Regions from separate parts of the Streptomyces sp. NBC_00250 genome, predicted to be linked through region 2. Evidence: riboswitches for the same ligand, from Rfam matches in the RefSeq annotation. Region 2 holds a riboswitch; each other region holds the start of a gene.
What was found. A riboswitch is a leader RNA that binds a small molecule or an ion and turns the genes downstream of it on or off. The one in region 2 is predicted to bind cobalamin.
Positions count from the first base shown of each region.

Region 1: it holds a riboswitch for cobalamin, as region 2 does, so the genes downstream of both, OG259_RS14460 (ribonucleoside-diphosphate reductase subunit alpha) here and OG259_RS37165 (energy-coupling factor ABC transporter permease) in region 2, are expected to answer to the same signal.
Region 3: it holds a riboswitch for cobalamin, as region 2 does, so the genes downstream of both, OG259_RS31470 (cobalamin biosynthesis protein) here and OG259_RS37165 (energy-coupling factor ABC transporter permease) in region 2, are expected to answer to the same signal.

Region 1 covers NZ_CP108088.1:3,264,825-3,271,378, forward strand. The annotation lists gene mctP (monocarboxylate uptake permease MctP) at 1-1,595, shown strand, start outside; gene OG259_RS14450 (hypothetical protein) at 1,679-2,281, shown strand; gene OG259_RS14455 (GNAT family N-acetyltransferase) at 2,325-2,825, shown strand; cobalamin riboswitch at 2,878-3,013, shown strand; gene OG259_RS14460 (ribonucleoside-diphosphate reductase subunit alpha) at 3,147-5,525, shown strand; gene OG259_RS14465 (ribonucleotide-diphosphate reductase subunit beta) at 5,525-6,541, shown strand.
Region 2 covers NZ_CP108088.1:8,226,534-8,233,087, reverse strand. The annotation lists gene OG259_RS37185 (hypothetical protein) at 1-1,823, opposite strand, end outside; gene dhaK (dihydroxyacetone kinase subunit DhaK) at 2,270-3,262, shown strand; gene dhaL (dihydroxyacetone kinase subunit DhaL) at 3,289-3,936, shown strand; gene OG259_RS37170 (PTS-dependent dihydroxyacetone kinase phosphotransferase subunit DhaM) at 3,933-4,352, shown strand; cobalamin riboswitch at 4,391-4,625, shown strand; gene OG259_RS37165 (energy-coupling factor ABC transporter permease) at 4,655-5,353, shown strand; gene OG259_RS37160 (energy-coupling factor ABC transporter substrate-binding protein) at 5,350-5,793, shown strand; gene cbiQ (cobalt ECF transporter T component CbiQ) at 5,800-6,549, shown strand; gene OG259_RS37150 (ATP-binding cassette domain-containing protein) at 6,546-6,554, shown strand, end outside.
Region 3 covers NZ_CP108088.1:6,950,295-6,956,848, forward strand. The annotation lists gene OG259_RS31450 (cobyrinate a,c-diamide synthase) at 1-256, opposite strand, end outside; gene cobO (cob(I)yrinic acid a,c-diamide adenosyltransferase) at 250-858, opposite strand; gene OG259_RS31460 (putative cobaltochelatase) at 858-2,909, opposite strand; gene OG259_RS31465 (cobyric acid synthase) at 3,022-4,530, opposite strand; gene OG259_RS31470 (cobalamin biosynthesis protein) at 4,527-5,510, opposite strand; cobalamin riboswitch at 5,545-5,684, opposite strand; gene OG259_RS31475 (hypothetical protein) at 5,813-6,034, opposite strand; gene OG259_RS31480 (inorganic phosphate transporter) at 6,047-6,554, opposite strand, start outside.

The DNA.
Region 1 (6,554 bases), 5.0 Mb from region 2:
CCGTCTTCATCTTCTTCTTCCTGGCCGTCACGGTCATGGGATTCCTCGCCTCGCGCTGGCGCAGGGCGGAGAACGAGAACAGCCTCGACGAATGGGGTCTGGGCGGGCGCTCGTTCGGCACCTGGGTGACCTGGTTCCTGCTCGGCGGCGACCTCTACACCGCGTACACCTTCGTCGCCGTCCCGGCGGCCATCTACGCGGCGGGCGCCGCGGGCTTCTTCGCCGTCCCGTACACGATCCTGGTCTACCCGCTGATCTTCACCTTCCTGCCGCGCCTCTGGTCGGTCTCGCACAAGCACGGGTACGTCACCACCTCGGACTTCGTGCGCGGCCGCTGGGACTCCAAGGGCCTCTCCCTCGCGGTGGCGGTCACCGGCATCCTCGCCACCATGCCGTACATCGCGCTCCAGCTCGTCGGCATCCAGGCCGTCCTGGACGTGATGGGCGTCGGCGGCGGCGAGAACACCCACTGGTTCATCAAGGACCTGCCGCTGCTCATCGCCTTCGGTGTCCTCGCGGCGTACACGTACTCCTCGGGTCTGCGCGCCCCCGCGCTCATCGCCTTCGTCAAGGACACCCTGATCTACATCGTCATCGCGGTGGCGATCATCTACATCCCGATCAAGCTGGGCGGCTTCGACGAGATCTTCGCCAAGGCGGGCGAGGCGTACGCGCAGACCAACCCGGCGACCGGCAAGCCGCGCGGCGCGCTGGTGCCGGGCGAGATGGGCCAGTGGGGCTACGCGACCCTCGCGCTCGGCTCGGCGCTCGCGCTCTTCATGTACCCGCACTCCATCACGGCGACCCTGTCGTCCCGGAGCCGTGAGGTCATCCGCCGCAACACCACGATCCTGCCGCTGTACTCGCTGATGCTGGGCCTGCTCGCGCTGCTCGGCTTCATGGCGATCGCCGCCGGTATCCAGGTGAAGAACGGCCAGCTCGCCATCCCGCAGCTCTTCGAGACGATGTTCCCGGACTGGTTCGCGGGCGTCGCGTTCGCCGCGATCGGCATCGGCGCGCTCGTCCCGGCCGCGATCATGTCGATCGCCGCGGCCAACCTCTTCACCCGCAACATCTACAAGGACTTCATCAAGCCGAACGCCACCCCGGCCCAGGAGACCAAGGTCTCCAAGCTGGTCTCGCTCCTGGTGAAGGTCGGCGCGCTCGCCTTCGTCCTCACCATGGACAAGACGGTCGCGATCAACTTCCAGCTGCTCGGCGGCATCTGGATCCTGCAGACCTTCCCGGCCCTCGTCGGCGGTCTGTTCACCCGCTGGTTCCACCGCTGGGCGCTGCTCGCCGGCTGGGCCGTCGGCATGATCTACGGCACGGTCGCCGCCTACGGGGTGGCGAGCCCGACCCAGAAGCACTTCGGCGGCTCCTCCGCGGAGATCCCGGGCATCGGCGAGATCGGCTACATCGGTCTCACCGCCTTCGTCCTCAACGTCGTCGTCACGGTCGTCCTGACCTTCGTCCTCAAGGCCGTCAAGGCTCCGGAGGGCGTCGACCAGACCTCCCCGGAGGACTACACGGCCGACGCGGGCGACCGCGGGGTCGACACGAAGCTCCCGAAGGTCGGCGCCGAGACCCACTGATCCACCGCCCGACCTGACGAAGGCCGCCCTGCTTCCCCCGGAGGCATGGCGGCCTTCGCCGTACGTGCGCGAGGATGCGGGACATGCGGATCGGACCACGCCTCACCCTGCTCGCCCTGCTCCCCCTCGCGCTCGCCGTCACCGGCTGCGGCACCGAGACGGCGGGCGAACGCCCGACGCCCGGCCCGGCCGAGCTGGACGCCCGCGCCCGCTGGGCGCAGACCGACACCGACCACGTGTACGTCACCGAGGCCGAGGGCTTCGAGCCGGCCCCGATGGGGGCGGGGGTCGTCGGCGACGACGGTTTCCAGGTCGCGTACGTCTCGAAGGAAGGCGTCCGGCTCACCGTCTCCGCCGAGCGCCGCCCGTTCTCGGCGAAGGAGTGCGCCGCGAGCACCGCCGAGCAGGACAGCTGTGTCCGGGACGGCGCCCGGTGGTACCTGCGGTCCGCCGAACGGCACGCGTACGTGAGCAACGAGAAGGGGCTGCGCGTCGAGGTCGCCGCCCCGCTCACGATGGACCGGAAGGCGCTCAAGGGCGCCGCCGAGCGCGCCCACCACGCCGACGCGGCCGAGCTCGACGCCGTCCTGCCGAAGCAGGCCGGCACCGGGCAGCCCGTCGAGCGGGGCGACCTGCCGCCGGTCGGTGACGGCGCCCCCGACAACTCGGTGGGGGCCGGCGGCTGAGACGCACTGGGGGCGAGTGGCCGGCCGGAGGCACACTTCCCCCATGGACTTCACGATCAGGGCGGTACGGCCCGAGGAGTACGAAGCGCTCGGTGAGCTCACCGCGGGGACCTATCTGACCGACGGACTGCTGAAGTACGGCGCGGAGGACTCGTATCTGCACGTGCTGCGGGACACGGCACGGCGGGCGCGCGAGAGCGAGGTGCTCGTCGCCGAGGACGGCGACGGGCGGCTCCTCGGCGGGGTGACCTTCGCCACCGGCGCCACTCCCTGGGCGGACATCGCGGTGGAGGGCGAGGCCGAGTTCCGGATGCTCGTGGTCTCCCGGGAGGCCCGCGGCCGGGGCGTCGGAGAGGCCCTCGTACGGGCCTGTATCGAGCGGGCACGGGCGCTTCCCGGGTGCCGCCGCATCGTGCTGTCCACGGACGCCTCGATGGTCTCCGCGCACCGGATCTACGAGCGTCTGGGCTTCGTCCGGACCCCGGACCGGGACTGGGAGCCGATCCCCGACCACCGCCTGCGCACCTACGCCTTGGAGTTCTGAGCCGGGGGGGGCGACACAACATGTGGGGGGTTCGGCGAGCGACGCCCCCCACATGTATGCTCATCCTCGCTGTCGACGCAGGGGAATCCGGCGCGAATCCGGAACTGTCCCGCAACGGTGTGCTTCGTACGGATACGACGAATTCGTACGAGGTGAGTCCGAGGACCTGCCGCCAGCGCGCCCGGTCCGTCCGTTCCGGGTGCCAATGACGTCCGGGCCTCGCGGAGTGGGCCGGTGGAAGCGACGCGTCCGGCGTTACGGATGCCCGCCTGCCCGCCTTCCCCCGCCGCGGCCCCGAGCCGAGCGAGGGAGAGCCCCCACGTGACCATCGCGCCCGCCGATCCGGCTTCCGCCGAGGCTTCCGCGGTCGAGAGCGACGGCCCCGGGACCGTGCTGCTGCGGACCCTGACCGACCTCACCGCCGATCTCCCCGACACCGACCCCGGCAAGGTCGCCGCCGCCGCGCTCCGCGGCCGCAGCGCCGTCGCGGACGAGGCGGAGCTGCGCGAGCTGGCCACCGAGGCGGCCGCGGGTCTCATCGCCGACGACCCGGCGTACTCCCGGCTCGCCGCCCGGCTCCTGACGATCACGATCGCCGACGAGGCGGCCGGGCAGGGCTCGTTCTCGTTCTCCGCCTCCGTCGCCGTCGGTCACCGCGAGGGCCTGATCGCCGACCGCACCGCCGAGTTCGTCGCGCTGCACGCGGACCGGCTCGACACGACGATCGACGCGGCCGCGGACGACCGCTTCGGCTACTTCGGTCTGCGCACCCTCTACTCGCGCTACCTGCTGCGCCACCCGATCACCCGCAAGGTGATCGAGACCCCGCAGCACTTCATGCTCCGGGTGGCCTGCGGTCTCGCGGAGGACGAGAGCGTCCGCGCGCTCGACGAGGTCACGGCGCTCTACAGCCTGATGAGCCGGCTGGACTACCTGCCGTCCTCCCCCACGCTGTTCAACTCCGGCACCCGCCACCCGCAGATGTCCTCCTGCTACCTCCTGGACTCCCCCCAGGACGAGCTGGACTCCATCTACGACCGCTACCACCAGGTGGCGCGCCTCTCGAAGCACGCCGGCGGCATCGGCCTCTCGTACTCCCGCATCCGCGCCCGCGGTTCGCTGATCCGCGGCACCAACGGGCACTCCAACGGCATCGTGCCGTTCCTGAAGACGCTCGACGCCTCCGTCGCCGCCGTGAACCAGGGCGGCCGCCGCAAGGGTGCCGCCGCCGTCTACCTGGAGACCTGGCACGCGGACATCGAGGAGTTCCTGGAGCTCCGCGACAACACGGGCGAGGACCAGCGCCGTACGCACAACCTGAACCTGGCGCACTGGATCCCGGACGAGTTCATGCGCCGGGTCAACGCCGACGCCGACTGGTCGCTGTTCTCCCCGGCGGACGTGCCCGAGCTTGTCGACCTGTGGGGCGAGGAGTTCGACGCCGCCTACCACAAGGCCGAGGCGGCGGGCCTGGCCCGCAAGACGATGCCGGCCCGCGACCTGTACGGCCGGATGATGCGGACCCTGGCCCAGACCGGCAACGGCTGGATGACCTTCAAGGACGCCTCGAACCGGACGGCCAACCAGACCGCCGAGCCCGGCCACACCGTCCACTCCTCCAACCTCTGCACGGAGATCCTGGAGGTCACGGACGACGGCGAGACCGCGGTCTGCAACCTGGGCTCGGTCAACCTCGGTTCGTTCGTCGTCGACGGCGACATCGACTGGGAGCGGCTCGACGCCACCGTGCGTACGGCCGTCACCTTCCTCGACCGGGTCGTCGACATCAACTTCTACCCGACCGAGCAGGCGGGCCGCTCCAACGCCCGCTGGCGGCCGGTCGGCCTGGGCGCGATGGGCCTCCAGGACGTCTTCTTCCAGCTGAAGATGCCGTTCGACTCCGCCGAGGCGCGCGCGCTGTCCACCCGTATCGCCGAGCGGATCATGCTCGCCGCGTACGAGGCCTCCGCCGACCTCGCCGAGCGCAGCGGCCCGGTCCCCGCCTGGGACAAGACCCGCGCTGCTCGTGGTGTGCTGCACCCGGACCACTACGACGTGGAGCTCAACTGGCCGGAGCGCTGGGCCGCGCTGCGCGAGCGGATCGCCGCCGTCGGCATGCGCAACTCGCTGCTCCTCGCCATCGCGCCGACCGCGACGATCGCCTCGATCGCCGGTGTGTACGAGTGCATCGAGCCGCAGGTCTCGAACCTCTTCAAGCGCGAGACGCTGTCGGGCGAGTTCCTCCAGGTCAACTCGTACCTGGTCGACGAGCTGAAGAAGCTCGGCGTGTGGGACGCGCAGACCCGTGAGGCACTGCGCGACGCCAACGGCTCGGTGGCCGGCTTCACCTGGGTCCCGGCCGAGGTCCGCGAGCTGTACCGCACGGCGTGGGAGATCCCGCAGCGCGGTCTGATCGACATGGCCGCCGCCCGTACGCCGTTCCTGGACCAGTCGCAGTCGCTGAACCTGTTCCTGGAGACGCCGACGATCGGCAAGCTGTCGTCGATGTACGCGTACGCCTGGAAGCAGGGCCTGAAGACGACGTACTACCTGCGCTCCCGCCCGGCGACCCGGATCGCCCGCGCCGCCCAGGCCGCGACGCCCGCCGCCGCCACCATCCCCGTCCAGCAGGCGGCCCCCGACGCGGACGCGCTCGCCTGCTCCCTGGAAAACCCCGAGTCCTGCGAGGCCTGCCAGTAATGAGCACCAGCGAGAACAAGAACCTCCTCGACCCGGGCTTCGAGCTGACCCTCCGTCCGATGCGCTACCCGGACTTCTACGAGCGCTACCGCGACGCGATCAAGAACACCTGGACCGTGGAGGAGGTCGACCTCCACTCGGACGTCGCCGACCTCGCCAAGCTCACCCCCGGTGAGCAGCACATGATCGGCCGTCTTGTCGCGTTCTTCGCGACGGGCGACTCGATCGTGTCGAACAACCTCGTGCTGACGCTGTACAAGCACATCAACTCCCCCGAGGCGCGGCTCTACCTCTCGCGCCAGCTGTTCGAGGAGGCCGTGCACGTCCAGTTCTATCTGACGCTGCTCGACACCTACCTGCCCGACCCGGACGACCGCGCCGCCGCGTTCGACGCGGTCGAGGAGATCCCGTCCATCCGCGAGAAGGCGCAGTTCTGCTTCCGCTGGATGGACTCGGTGGAGAAGATCGACCGCCTGGAGACCCAGGCCGACCGCCGCCGCTTCCTGCTGAACCTGATCTGCTTCGCCGCGTGCATCGAGGGCCTGTTCTTCTACGGCGCCTTCGCGTACGTGTACTGGTTCCGGTCCCGCGGTCTGCTGCACGGTCTCGCGACCGGCACCAACTGGGTGTTCCGTGACGAGACGATGCACATGAACTTCGCCTTCGAGGTCGTGGACACCGTCCGCAAGGAGGAGCCGGAGCTCTTCGACGACGCCCTTCAGCAGCAGGTCACGGACATGCTGAAGGAGGCCGTCGAGGCGGAGCTGCAGTTCGGCCGCGACCTGTGCGGCGACGGCCTGCCGGGCATGAACACCGAGTCGATGCGCGAGTACCTCCAGTGCGTCGCCGACCAGCGCCTCCAGCGCCTGGGCTTCGCCCCGGTGTACGGCTCCGAGAACCCGTTCGCGTTCATGGAGCTCCAGGGCGTCCAGGAGCTCACGAACTTCTTCGAGCGCCGTCCGTCCGCCTACCAGGTGGCGGTCGAGGGCTCGGTGGACCTGGACGAGGACTTCTAGTCCGTCCGTACGC
Region 2 (6,554 bases):
CGGATCCGGGTGGAGCCGAGCAGCCGTGTCGTGGTCTCACGGAACGGGTCGCGGTCCGTGCCGGCGAGGTGCTCGAGGATCTGGCGGGTCTGTGCCCGTCTGAAGAGGTGCTGTCCGGAGTCGGCCAGGAAGTCGTGGATGTCCCTTCCGGTGGTGAGGAAGGAGCGGGCGAAGAGGTAGTCGAAGTAAGTCTCGTGGAAGAAGCCGATGCGTTCCTCGTCGCCCACCAGGACCCCCTGCGACTTCAAGGCCTCGACATCCTCCAGCGCATAGCTGTCGAGAACAGCGAGGGGCGCTTGCAGGCTCTCCCGTTCGCTCATGAAGGCACACAGAGCGCCGACGATGCCCTGCCAGTCGAAGCGTTCCCTACGGGCTCCGACGCGTCTGCGCACCTCCTTGGTGTAACTGCCGTAGAGCTGCTGCAAAGTTCGGTAGGACACTGCGCGGGCGGCAGGGGGGAGGGTGCTGAAGACCGCCAGGTGCAGAGGGGTGCGCAATAGCTCCAGCGTCACCGGGCTCAGGCTGTCGGGATCGTTCCCACTCGCGGCGAGTACGGCACGCACTGACTCTTCGGTCAGCTCCCCCACTGGGAATCTCGCCGCTCGTGCGTCCGCCGTAATCAGTCTGCTGAGCCTGCCGTCCTGTTCGATGTCGACGGTACGGGCCACCAAGAGCACCTTGATGTTCGGCGCGACCGAGAGTTGAGCGAGTACACCCTCAACGGCCTCGAAAGCATCCGCCATGCGACCGCTGTACAGACTGACAGCGTCCAGCTGGTCGATGACGAAGAGCCCTGGCCTTCCATCGGCGACTCCGGGCAGCAGGATCCCGGGCGAATCCTGCAGATTCATCATGGTGCCGAGATCTCTTGCCGTTCGCACCGACAGATCAGCCTGGTCCATACGAACAGCGGCGATCGGCCACCCCTGGTCTGCGAGGCGTTCCAGTACATCCGCAACAACCGTCGACTTACCCGAGCCCGCCCGTCCCTCGCACAACACGATCTGCGGACCGTTCTCCGCCACCAACCGACCGTACAGCTGGTCGAGGTGAGGACGCGCGGCCAGTCCGAGGATGGGTGCTGTACCACGCACGCGCCGCAGGAACCCGTCCTTGGTGTCCGCCAGGGAATTGAGCGTATTGCTGTCCCCGGCCAACAGCCGGAGTCGAACTCCGTCAAGAGAGAGCAAGTGGTTACGGATCTCGGACCCGGTGAGCCACTTGTGGAGGTTGTCGTCCAGGTATCCGCTCAGCTGCCTGACGATTCCCTCAGGATTCCCTACGAACAGTTGCTCGTAAGTGAGGTGGACCAGTTGGCGCAGGTTCTCCGGCGGGTAGTGCTCCACGTAGGCGGACCGGAGGTACCGCCAGGCGGTCTCCCGGGCTACGGGTCTGCCGTCATCGGCCCAGGTGCCGCACAGGACCGTGAAGTCGCTCCCTTGGGTGTCGGTGAGAATCTCTTCGAACTCGGCGAGGGTGACAGCGGCCCTCGCACGGCCGGCGAGGTCGTGCAGTCTGGGCGCCCCGGTCGAGAGAACGAGTCGCACTTTCCTGCCGCCGGCAAGGTGGCCGGACACGGCCGTGAGAAGGGCTGCCGCGGATTTCAGCGTCCATGGCCCCTTCGAAGCCACGTCCTTCACCTGATCGCACCAGGTCTCCCCCTTGGCCACGAGCTGGAACTCGATGCCCTCACCGGCCTGTCCCGGAGGCTCAAGACGGATCCGCGAGGCCTCTCCGCGCAGAAGGTCCGCAACCTTCAGCGCGGTCCACCAGTCCTCGTATCGGTTACCTGCTTTGTCCGCCGCCCCGCCCGACAGCCCCATCGCGCATCACTTCCCCAGGACGCCGCAACGGACTCCTCACCGCGGAGTCCACGGCCACGAACTGTATTGCCTGCCGGCTCATCCGTGGCCCGTGTTTCGAGCATGCATCCCCACACGGCGACTCGCCATCCAGTCGGTCGCCGCCGAGCCCTAAGGCGCCACACGAAACCTGCCGACAGGGATCGGCCGCTTCCTGCCGCGACGCACCGGTGCACGACCCCACCACCCATGCCGATAATTGCGCCATCATGCACGAATGCAAAGAGCATCCAGCACAAGCCAGACCTGACATGTAGTCAGGGAAGTCAGCAACAGGTCAGCATCAGTACCGCGCGAAACCGCCCCCGGGCGCCATGAACCGCCAAGATCAATAACCGGCCTCACCCATTCTGACCTGCGAAAAGCCTGCTCAGTCACATGCCTGCTAGTCTCACCAGGAGGTATCCGTGAGGATGCTGATCAACGTTCCCGAGACCGTCGTCGCCGACGCGCTGCGCGGAATGGCCGCTGCTCATCCCGAGCTCACCGTCGACGTGGAGCGGCGGATCGTGGTGCGGCGGGACGCGCCCGTGGCGGGGAAGGTCGCGCTGGTGTCCGGGGGCGGGTCCGGGCACGAGCCGTTGCACGGGGGGTTCGTCGGGCCCGGGATGCTGGCGGCGGCGTGTCCCGGGGAGGTGTTCACCTCCCCGGTGCCCGATCAGATGGTGCGGGCCGCGGCCGTCGTCGACAGTGGCGCCGGGGTGCTGTTCGTCGTCAAGAACTACACCGGCGACGTACTGAACTTCGAGATGGCCGCCGAACTCGCCGAGGACGAGGGCATCCAGGTCGCCAAGGTGCTGGTCGACGACGACGTCGCCGTCAAGGACAGCCTGTACACGGCGGGCCGCCGCGGGACCGGCGGCACGCTCTTCGTGGAGAAGATCGCGGGCGCAGCCGCCGAGGAGGGCGCACCCCTTGAGCGCGTGGAGGCGATCGCCCGCCGGGTCAACGAGCGCTCCCGGTCCTTCGGCGTCGCGCTGAGCGCGTGCACCACCCCCGCCAAGGGCAGCCCCACCTTCGACCTCCCGGAGGGCGAACTGGAGCTGGGCATCGGCATCCACGGCGAACCGGGGCGCGAGCGCCGGCCGATGATGACCTCCCGGGAGATCGCGGACTTCGCCGTCGACGCCGTCGTCGAGGACCTCCGCCCGTCGGGCCCTGTCATCGCCCTGGTGAACGGGATGGGCGCCACCCCGCTCCTGGAGCTGTACGGCTTCAACGCGGAGGTGCAACGCGTCCTCGGCGAGCGGGGTGTGCCCGTGGCCCGGACCCTCGTCGGCAACTATGTGACCTCACTCGACATGGCCGGCTGCTCGGTGACCCTGTGCGAGGTGGACGAGGAGCTCCTTCGCCTCTGGGACGCGCCCGTGCAGACGCCCGCGCTGCGCTGGGGCCGGTGAGACGAGGGATGGGAGAGGACAGCGACATGACGGAGACCTCCACCGTGGACTTCGGCGCGGACTTCCTGGTGCGGTGGCTGGCCGCGGTGGCCGAGGCCGTCGACCGGGAGGCGGACCGGCTCACCGAGCTGGACTCGGCGATCGGCGACGCCGACCACGGCACCAACCTCAGGCGCGGGTTCGCCGCCGTGACCGAGACCCTGGCCAAGGAGCCGCCCGCGACGCCGGGCGCGGTGCTCGTCACCGCCGGCCGGCAGCTGATCTCCACCGTGGGCGGCGCGTCGGGGCCGCTGTACGGCACGCTGCTGCGCCGTACCGGCAAGACGCTGGGCGACGAGGAGCGCATCACCCGGCTCCAGTTGGCGGAGGCCCTGGGCTCGGGTGTGGCCGCCGTGTCCCAGCTGGGCGGCGCGCAGGTGGGCGACAAGACGATGCTGGACGCGCTCGTTCCGGCCGTGGAGGGCCTGCGGGGCTCGTTCGGCGCGGCCCGTGCCGCCGCCGAGGAGGGCGCCCTCGCGACCGTACCCCTGCGGGCTCGCAAGGGCAGGGCCAGCTATCTGGGCGAGCGGTCGGTGGGGCACCAGGATCCGGGGGCCACGTCCTCGGCGCTGCTGTTCGCCGCCCTGGAAGAGACCGCGGGGGCGGGGACCGCGCGTACCGAGGGGGCGTCATGAGTGGCGGGACCGGCGCGGGTTCCGTCGGCATCGTGCTCGTCTCGCACAGCGCCGCCGTCGCCGCGGCGGTGGCCGAGCTGGCCCGTGGGCTCGCCGGCGGCGGTGACCTGGCGCCGGTCCTCCCGGCCGGCGGGACGCCGGACGGTGGGCTGGGGACGAGCTCCGAGCTGATCGCGGAGGCGGCGAAGGGCGTCGACCGGGGCGTCGGAGTGGCGATCCTGGTCGATCTGGGGAGCGCGGTGCTCACCGTGAAGGCGCTCCTCGCCGAGGGCGACGAACTGCCCGAGGGCGCGCGCCTGGTGGACGCGCCGTTCGTCGAGGGCGCGGTCGCCGCGCTGGTCACGGCGAGCGCGGGCGGGGACCTCGACGCGGTGGCGGCGGCGGCCTCGGAGGCGTACGCCTATCGCAAGGAGTGACTGCGCGCAGTGAGCGAGGGGCCGCACCGGGTGGCGACCGTGTTGTGATGTACCTGGTCAACGCACTAATGTCGCAGGGCCTTGGTGTACGGGAAACCGGTGCAGTACCGGTGCGGCCCTCGCCACTGTGATCGGGAGGTCCGGCTCCACCCCTGCGGGAAACACCCGCGGGGAAGCCACTGGACCACGACGGGGAATCGTCGTGGTGTGGGAAGGCGGAGTCGGACCGGCATGACCGTCAGCCAGGAGACCGGCCAGGGTGCGTTGTCCATCCACGAGGTGCTGGAGAGGGTCTCCCAACCATGCATATAGCCGAGGGGTATCTGCCCCCTGTGCACGCCGCCGCCTGGGGCGTCGCGTCCGCGCCGTTCGTCGTCCACGGGGTTCGCGCGCTGACCCGCGAGGTGCGGTCGAATCCCGAGTCCACCCTGTTGCTCGGCGCCTCGGGCGCCTTCACTTTCGTTCTGTCGGCACTCAAGTTGCCTTCTGTCACCGGTAGTTGCTCACACCCGACCGGTACGGGTCTGGGCGCGATCCTCTTCCGGCCGCCGATCATGGCGGTCCTGGGGACGATCACCCTGCTCTTCCAGGCCCTGCTGCTCGCCCACGGCGGACTGACCACGCTCGGCGCGAACGCCTTCTCGATGGCGATCGTCGGGCCCTGGGCGGGGTACGGGACGTACGTACTGCTCCGCCGGTTCGGTACGCCCCTGATGGTGGCCGTCTTCTTCGGTGCGTTCGTCGCCGACCTGTCCACGTACTGCGTGACCAGCGTCCAGCTGGCGCTCGCCTTCCCCGACCCGGGCAGCGGGATACCCGGCGCCCTGGCCAAGTTCGGCGGGATCTTCGCCGTGACCCAGATTCCGCTGGCGGTGAGCGAGGGCCTGCTCACGGTGCTCGTGATGCGGCTGCTCACGCAGTCGAGCAAGGGCGACCTGATCCGGCTCGGCGTCCTCGCCGGGCGCAGGACGGACCGACGCGAGGAGGCGGCCGCGCGATGAGCCGGAACGCGAAGATCAACGCCCTGCTGCTGCTCGTCGTCGCGGCGCTGGCGGTCCTGCCGCTCGTGCTGGGGCTCGGGGACCACAAGGAGGAGCCCTTCACCGGGGCGGACGCGGAGGCGGAGACGGCGATCACGGAGCTCCAGCCGGACTACGAACCGTGGTTCAGTCCGCTGTACGAACCGCCGTCCGGAGAGATCGAGTCGGCGCTGTTCGCCCTGCAGGCGGCCCTCGGTGCCGGTGTCCTGGCGTACTACTTCGGTCTGCGGCGCGGCCGTCGGCAGGGGGCGGCCCAGGCGGAGGCTGCCGGGACGGCCGGCACGACACGGGCGGATGACGCTGCTCAGGCGGCCGACGCCGCTGTGACCAAGGCGCCGGAGAACGGCAACGGCCCGGGTTCCGTGTCGGGTGCCGTGTCCGCCGGCGGACAGGACGCGTAGCCGCCGATGTTGCCGATCGACGCGGCGGCGCACAGCAGTCGCTGGCGCCGCCGTCATCCCGCCGAGAAGGCGCTTCTCGGCTTCGGTCTGACGTTGTGCGCGGTGGGTCTGCCGCCGTGGCCGGGTGCTGTTCTCGTGGCGACGGCCACGCTCACGGTGCTGCTCGGGCCGGCCGGTGTGCCGGGCCGGGCGCTGTGGCGGGCGTTCCGGATCCCTCTCGGGTTCTGTGTCACGGGCGCGATTCCGCTGCTCTTCGAGGTGGGCGGCCCCCGGGGGCTCGTGGCCCTCGCGCCGGGCGGTCCGGTGCAGGCGGGCGAGCTGCTCCTGCGGACCGCTTCCGCGTCGCTCGGGGTGCTGTTGTTCGCGTTCACGACGCCGGTGTCGGACGTCCTGCCCCGGCTCGTACGGGCCGGGGTGCCGGCGCCGGTGGTGGACGTGGCGCTCGTGATGTACCGGATCATCTTCCTGCTGCTCGACTCGATGTCCAAGATCCGGCAGGCGCAGGCGGCCCGCCTCGGGCACACCACGCGGGCGGCGACCTGGCGTTCCCTCGCGGGCCTCGGCGCGACCACGTTCGTACGGGCCTTCGACCGGGCACAGCGCCTGCAGTCGGGGCTCGCGGGACGCGGGTACGACGGGACGCTGCGGGTCCTGGTGCCCGCGTGCGCGATCTCCCGCCGCTTCCTGACCGCGTCCGGCGCCCTGCTCGCGGGGCTCGTCGCCCTCACCCTCGTACTGGAAAGGTTCCTTCCGTGACGTCT
Region 3 (6,554 bases), 1.3 Mb from region 2:
CGACCGCCAGGTCGCAGCCGCGGGCCCCGTGCTCGAAGAGCGGCGCGACCAGCCCCGTACCGCACATGTACGCGTCGAGGTTGCGGCCCGGCCGCCCCGTCGCGAGCGCGTGGTAGCCCGGGTCGATGTAGTCCGGTCCGACCTTGTGCGGCGAGACCGCCAGACCACGGCCGGAGAACGCGGCCATCAGACCGGTCGCGACCGTGGTCTTGCCCGCGCCCGAGGAGGGCGCGGCGATGACGAGACGTGCTACCACTCGATGCCCCGCTGGCCCTTCTGACCGGCGTCCATCGGGTGCTTGACCTTGGACATGTCGGTGACGAGATCCGCGAAGTCGACGAGCTCCTGCGGCGCGTTGCGGCCGGTGATGACGACGTGCTGGTGCCCTGGACGGTCGCGCAGCACCTCGACGACCTCCTCGACGTCGATCCAGCCCCAGTGCAGCAGGTAGGCGAACTCGTCGAGGACGTAGAACTTGTACTTCTCCTCGGCGAGGTCCCGCTTGACCTGCTCCCAGCCCTCGCGGGCCTTCTCCTCGTGGGACTGCTCGCCCTCGGCGACCTCGCGCTGGATCCAGGACCAGCCCTCACCCATCTTGTTCCAGGTGACGGTGCCGCCCTTGCCGGTCTCGCCGAGCGCCTTGAGGGCGTTCTCCTCGCCGACCTTCCACTTGGCGGACTTGACGAACTGGAACACCCCGATCGGCCAGCCCTGGTTCCAGGCGCGCAGCGCCATGCCGAACGCGGCGGTCGACTTCCCCTTGCCGACGCCCGTGTGCACCATCACGAGTGCGCGGTTGCGGCGCTGACGGGTGGTGAGACCGTCGTCGGGTACGGCGGTCGGCTGTCCCTGCGGCATTAAGCGGCCCTCCTGGCAGTGGTCTTACGGTTTCCTTGAACGTCCCTGACGAGGCCGGCGATCGAGTCGGCGCGCAGCTCGTCCAGGGTGACGGCGGTGCCTCCGAGTTCACGGGCGAGCTCCCGGGCGAGCCCGAGCCGCACCGGTCCGGTCTCGCAGTCCACGACGACGGAGGCGGTGCCCTCGGCGGCGTGCAGCCGCGCCGCGCGGGCGGCGAGGGCCACCGGGTCGGCGCCGCCGCCGGTCGCCCGTCCGTCGGTCACGACGACGAGCAGCGGGCGGCGCGAGGGGTCCCGCAGCCGCTCGATACGCAGCACGTCGTGGGCCTTGAGCAGTCCGGCCGACAGCGGCGTACGGCCGCCGGTCGGAAGCTTGTCGAGCCGGGCGGCGGCCGCGTCCACGGACGAGGTCGGCGGCAGCGCGACCTCGGCGTCCCGGCCCCGGAAGGTGATGAGGCCGACCTTGTCGCGCCGCTGGTAGGCGTCGAGCAGCAGGGAGAGCACGGCGCCCTTGACGGCGCTCATCCGCTGCCGGGCCGCCATGGAACCGGAGGCGTCCACGGCGAAGAGCACCAGATTCCCCTCGCGTCCCTCCCGGGTCGCCTGCCGCAGATCGTCCCGGCGGACGACCAGGCCCGGCCCGGTCCGCCCACGGGCCTTCTGGTGCGGGGCGGCGGCCTGCACGGTGGCGGCCAGGTGCAGCTTGGTCAGCGCGCCCCGGGGGCGTACGGATCCGGTGGTACGGCCGTGCTCGGTACGGGCCCGAGAGCGGCGTCCGGCCGCACCCTCGCCGAGCCCGGGGACGCTGAGCACCTTCGTACGGAAGGGCTCGGAGGCGGCGACGGCGGCCCGCTCACCGGAACCGGCCCCTTGGGGAGCGGGTGCGGGAGCGGATTCGGGAGCCGGCGCGGGCGAGGAAGTCTCCTCGGGAGCGGGGGAGTTCTCCGCGGCGGGCCCGTCGCTCTGCGGCGGAACACCCCCACCGGGACCGCCGTCCCCGGGCCCGTCGGGCTCGGGATCCTCGTCCGGCTCCTGGTCCTGGCCCTTGAACTCCTCCAGGGTCTCGTCGAGCTTGTCCTCGTCGAGGCCGGGGGCGTCGAAGGGGGAGCGGCGCCGCCGGTGGGGGAGGGCGAGGAGGGCGGCCTGCCGTACGTCCTCGGAGGTGACCTCGGTGCGGCCGGCCCAGGCGGCGAGCGCGGTCGCGGTGCGGGCCATGACGATGTCGGCACGCATGCCGTCGACCTCGAAGGCGGCGCAGGTGGCGGCGATCTGGAGCAGGACGGCGTCGCCGAGCGTCACCTGGGGCAGCAACGCCCGGGCGGTGACGATCCGTGCCCGCAGCGCGGCCTCGTCCCCGGCCCAGCGGTCGGCGAAGGCGGCGGGGTCGTCCTCGAAGGCGAGCCGCCGACGGACGACCTCGACGCGCTGCTGCGGGTCGCGCGACGCGGCGACCTCGACGGTCAGTCCGAACCGGTCGAGGAGCTGGGGCCTGAGCTCGCCCTCCTCGGGGTTCATGGTGCCGACGAGCAGGAAGCGGGCGGCGTGTCGGACGGAGACGCCTTCGCGCTCGACGTAGGAGGACCCCATGGCGGCGGCGTCGAGCAGATGATCGATGAGGTGATCGCTGAGCAGGTTGACCTCGTCGACGTAGAGAATGCCCCGATGGGCGGCGGCGAGCAGTCCGGGCTCGAAGGCCTTGACCCCTTCGGAGAGCGCCTTCTCGATGTCGAGCGAGCCGACCAGCCGGTCCTCGGAGGCGCCGACGGGCAGCTCGACCATGCGTGCGGGCCGGGTGTCCGCGCCGACGGCCTCGTGGGGCCCGTCGGGGCAGCCCGGGTCGGGCGAGCCCGGATCACAACTGAACCGGCACCCCGCGACGACCGCCACGGCGGGCAACAACTCGGCGAGCGCGCGCACGGCGGTGGACTTGGCGGTCCCCTTCTCACCCCGCACGAGCACACCGCCCACGGCCGGACTGACGGCATTGAGCAGCAGCGCGAGCCGCAGGTCGTCCATACCGACGACGGCGGTGAACGGATACCGGGAACTCATCGGCTGGTCACTCCTTCAGATCGCGAATGTTCGAACGACGACCCGAGGCCGCCAACGGTGAGCAGGGCCCCACGGGGGCCACCCGCGGGATTCTCGACACGCCGCCCCGCGCTCACGGCGCGCCCGGCGGCACGAACGGCAGCCCCGAAGGAGCCCCCTCCTCGATCAGCCGCAGCAGCGCGTCCGTGTCCGCGTGCTCCTCGATCAGATCCCCCAGCTTGTCCAGCTGTTCCTCCCGCAGCGCCCCGAACGACGTGTCCGGCGCCGGTACGAACCGCCGCCCCGCAGCCGCCGCGACCTCGCGCAGGAACGCCCGCCGGAACCCGTCGCTCTCCAGGGAGCCGTGCCAGTGCGTACCCCACACGGCCCCCACCCGGCACCCGTCCAGGAAGGCTTCCCCGCCCAGCACCTCGGCGACCCCGTGGTGGATCTCGTACCCCTCCACCCGCTCCCCGAGCGCCGAGCCGACCGGCCGGGCGAGGGTCTTCTCGGGCGCGAAGCGGACCCGTACGGGCAGCAGCCCGAGGCCGTCGACGGCCCCCGCCCTGGACTCGACCTCGTCTTCGATGTGCTCACCGAGCACCTGGAAGCCGCCACAGATCCCGAGCACCGGCCGTCCCTCGGCGGCGCGCCGCGCCAGCGCGTCGGCGAGGCCCCGCTCCCGCAGCCAGGCCAGCGCCTTCACGGTGCCCCGGGTGCCCGGCACGACCACCAGGTCCGCGTCGACGAGCTCCTCGGCCCGGTCCACGAACCGCACGACGACACCCGGCTCGGCGGCCAGCGCGTCCACGTCCGTGAAGTTGGACATCAGCGGCACCGCGCAGACGGCGACCCGCAGCACGTCCTCACCGACCGGCGGCGCGACGACCGACTCACGGACCGCACCCCGCAGGGAGACCCGCAGGCCGTCCTCCTCGTCGATGCCGAGCCCGTGGGCGTACGGCAGGACGCCGAAGGTCCGCCGCCCGGTCAGCCCGTGCAGCATGTCGAGCCCGGGTTCGAGCAGCGTGACGTCGCCGCGGAACTTGTTCACGAGGTAGCCCGCGATCAGCTCCTGGTCCTCGGGAGAGAGGAGCGCCGTCGTCCCGAAGAACTGGGCGAAGACCCCGCCCCGGTCGATGTCGCCGACCACGACGACGGGCAGCCGCGCGGCCCGCGCGATCCCCATGTTCACGATGTCGGTGCGCCGCAGGTTGATCTCGGCGGGACTTCCCGCTCCCTCGCAGATCACGGCGTCGTAGGTGCTCCGCAGCTCCTCCAGGCAGGCCAGCACCGGCTCGAAGAGCTCCTTCTGCCGTCCCCCGTGGTAGCCCCGGGCGCTCAGCTCGCCGACCGGCTTGCCCATCAGGACGACCTGGCTGGAGCGGTCGCTGCCGGGCTTGAGCAGGACGGGGTTCATCAGCGCGGTGGGTTCCACCCGCGCCGCCTGCGCCTGCATGGCCTGCGCGCGCCCGATCTCGGCCCCCTCCCTCGTGACGAAGGAGTTGAGGGACATGTTCTGTCCCTTGAACGGCGCCACCTTCAGCCCCTTGCGGACCAGCCAGCGGCAGATGCCGGCCGTCACGACGCTCTTGCCGGCGTCGGACGTGGTCCCGGCGACGAGCAGTCCCCCACCCCTCATGCGTTCCTCCGCTTCCGGGCCCCCAGGGCGCCGATGATCAGGCGGCCGCCCACGCAGGCGGCCAGAGTGAGTCCGGTGACCCGTCGCGAGAGCCGTACGGCCCGGTCGATGTCGGCCACGTCGACGGCCCGGCCGTCCCCGTTGAGCACGGGGCGGTGTTCGACCCGTCCGCCGTACGACAGGGTGCCGCCGAGCCGTACGCCGAGCGCGCCCGCGAAGGAGGCCTCGACCGGGCCCGCGTTGGGGCTGGGATGCTTGCCCGCGTCCGCCCGCCAGGCCTTCAGCGCACCCCGCGGGTTCCCGCCGGCGACGGTCGCGAGTACGGCGGTCAGCCGGGCGCCGGGCCAGCCGGCCACGTCGTCGAGGCGGGCCGAGGCCCAGCCGAAGCGGCGGTGGCGCGGGGACTTGTGGCCGACCATCGCGTCGAGGGTGTTGACGGCCCGGAAGCCGACGAGGCCGGGTACGCCCGCGACCGCGCCCCAGAAGAGGGCGCCGACCACGGCGTCGGAGGTGTTCTCGGCGACCGATTCGACGACCGCCCGGGCCATCGCGGGGCCGTCCAGGGACTGCGGGTCGCGCCCGCACAGATGCGGCAGCCGCTCCCGGGCCACGTCCAGGTCCCCGGCGGCGAGCGCCCCGCCGATCGCGCGGGCCTCCCGGCCCAGGGTCGTACCGCCGACGACGGCCCAGACGGCGGCGGCGGTCAGCGCGACGGAGGCGGCCGGGCGGTTGCGTACGGCCCGGGTGGCGAGCGCTCCGAGGGCGACGGCGGAGCCGGCGCAGACGGCGGTGTGCAGGGCACCCCAGCCGCGGTGGTCGTGGTGGAGGCGCTCCTCGACGGCGGCGGCGGCCCGGCCGAACGCGGCGACGGGATGTCCGCGGCGGGGGTCGCCGACGAGCAGATCGACGGCGAGACCCGCGGCCGCTCCGTACGCGAATCCGTCCGGGGAAAGGCGGCTGGTTCTGCTGCGGCCGGGCATGGCGCATGTCCTCACTCAGGGTCCGCGCCCTGGATCGACGTGACCGGCGGCGAGAGTTCCTGACTCCCGGACCCTTCGGATCCGGTCACAGTGGCGGGACCGCGCCGGATTCGCACCGGACTTCCTCTACTGCCGCCGTAATGGCCTCGGCAGTCCACCACGGCCCGAGAACACCCGTCAACTCACCCTTGACCTGCATCGGGTCACTGTGCGAAGCACCACAAACACGGCGCCGAACATACGACGGCCGGGCGGTCCGTACCCGAAGGTGCGGACCGCCCGGCCGTCGTGAGTTCGGACCGTCAGACGACGATCAGATAGATGCCGTACGCCACCGCCGAGAGGCAGAGGGCGAAGCAGGCGTAGGCGCCGGTGCGGGCCAGGGTGGCGGAGCCTCCCTGGGCGGCGGCCTGCTCCTGCTTGGAGAGGCCGATGATGCCGAGGGTGAAGAGGCCCACCAGGGCGACGGTCGCCACGAGGCTGACTCCGAAGACGGAGCCGAGAGCTGCCCAGTCGATCTTCATGTCGTTCGTTCCTTACACCGCTGCGGCGGGGGCGGAGGGCGCGGCCGGGTCGGTGGGAGCCGGGGCGGGGATGGTGGTCTTCAGGTCCTCGTCCGCGACGGCGGCGACGGAACCGGCGGCCGGCGGCGGGGTGACGGCCGCGATGGCGGTGGTCACGACACCCGCGGGCTCGTCGTCGAGGTCGTCGGCGGTGACGTTGTTGTGGTCGACCGGCTTGCGGCGGGACAGCGACCAGATGACACCCGAGCCGGCGATCAGCAGGACCGCGACGGCGGCGATGCCCCAGGGGCCCTGCTTGGTGAGGAACTCGGCACCGGCGCCGACCAGGCCCGCGGCGGGCAGGGTCAGACCCCAGGCGACGAACATCCGGGTCGCGGTCGACCAGCGGACGACACCGCCCTTGCGGCCGAGACCGGCGCCCATCACGGCACCCGAGCAGGACTGGGTGGTGGAGAGGGAGAAGCCGAGGTGCGAGGAGGCCAGGATGACCGTCGCGGCACTGGTCTGGGCGGCGAAGCCC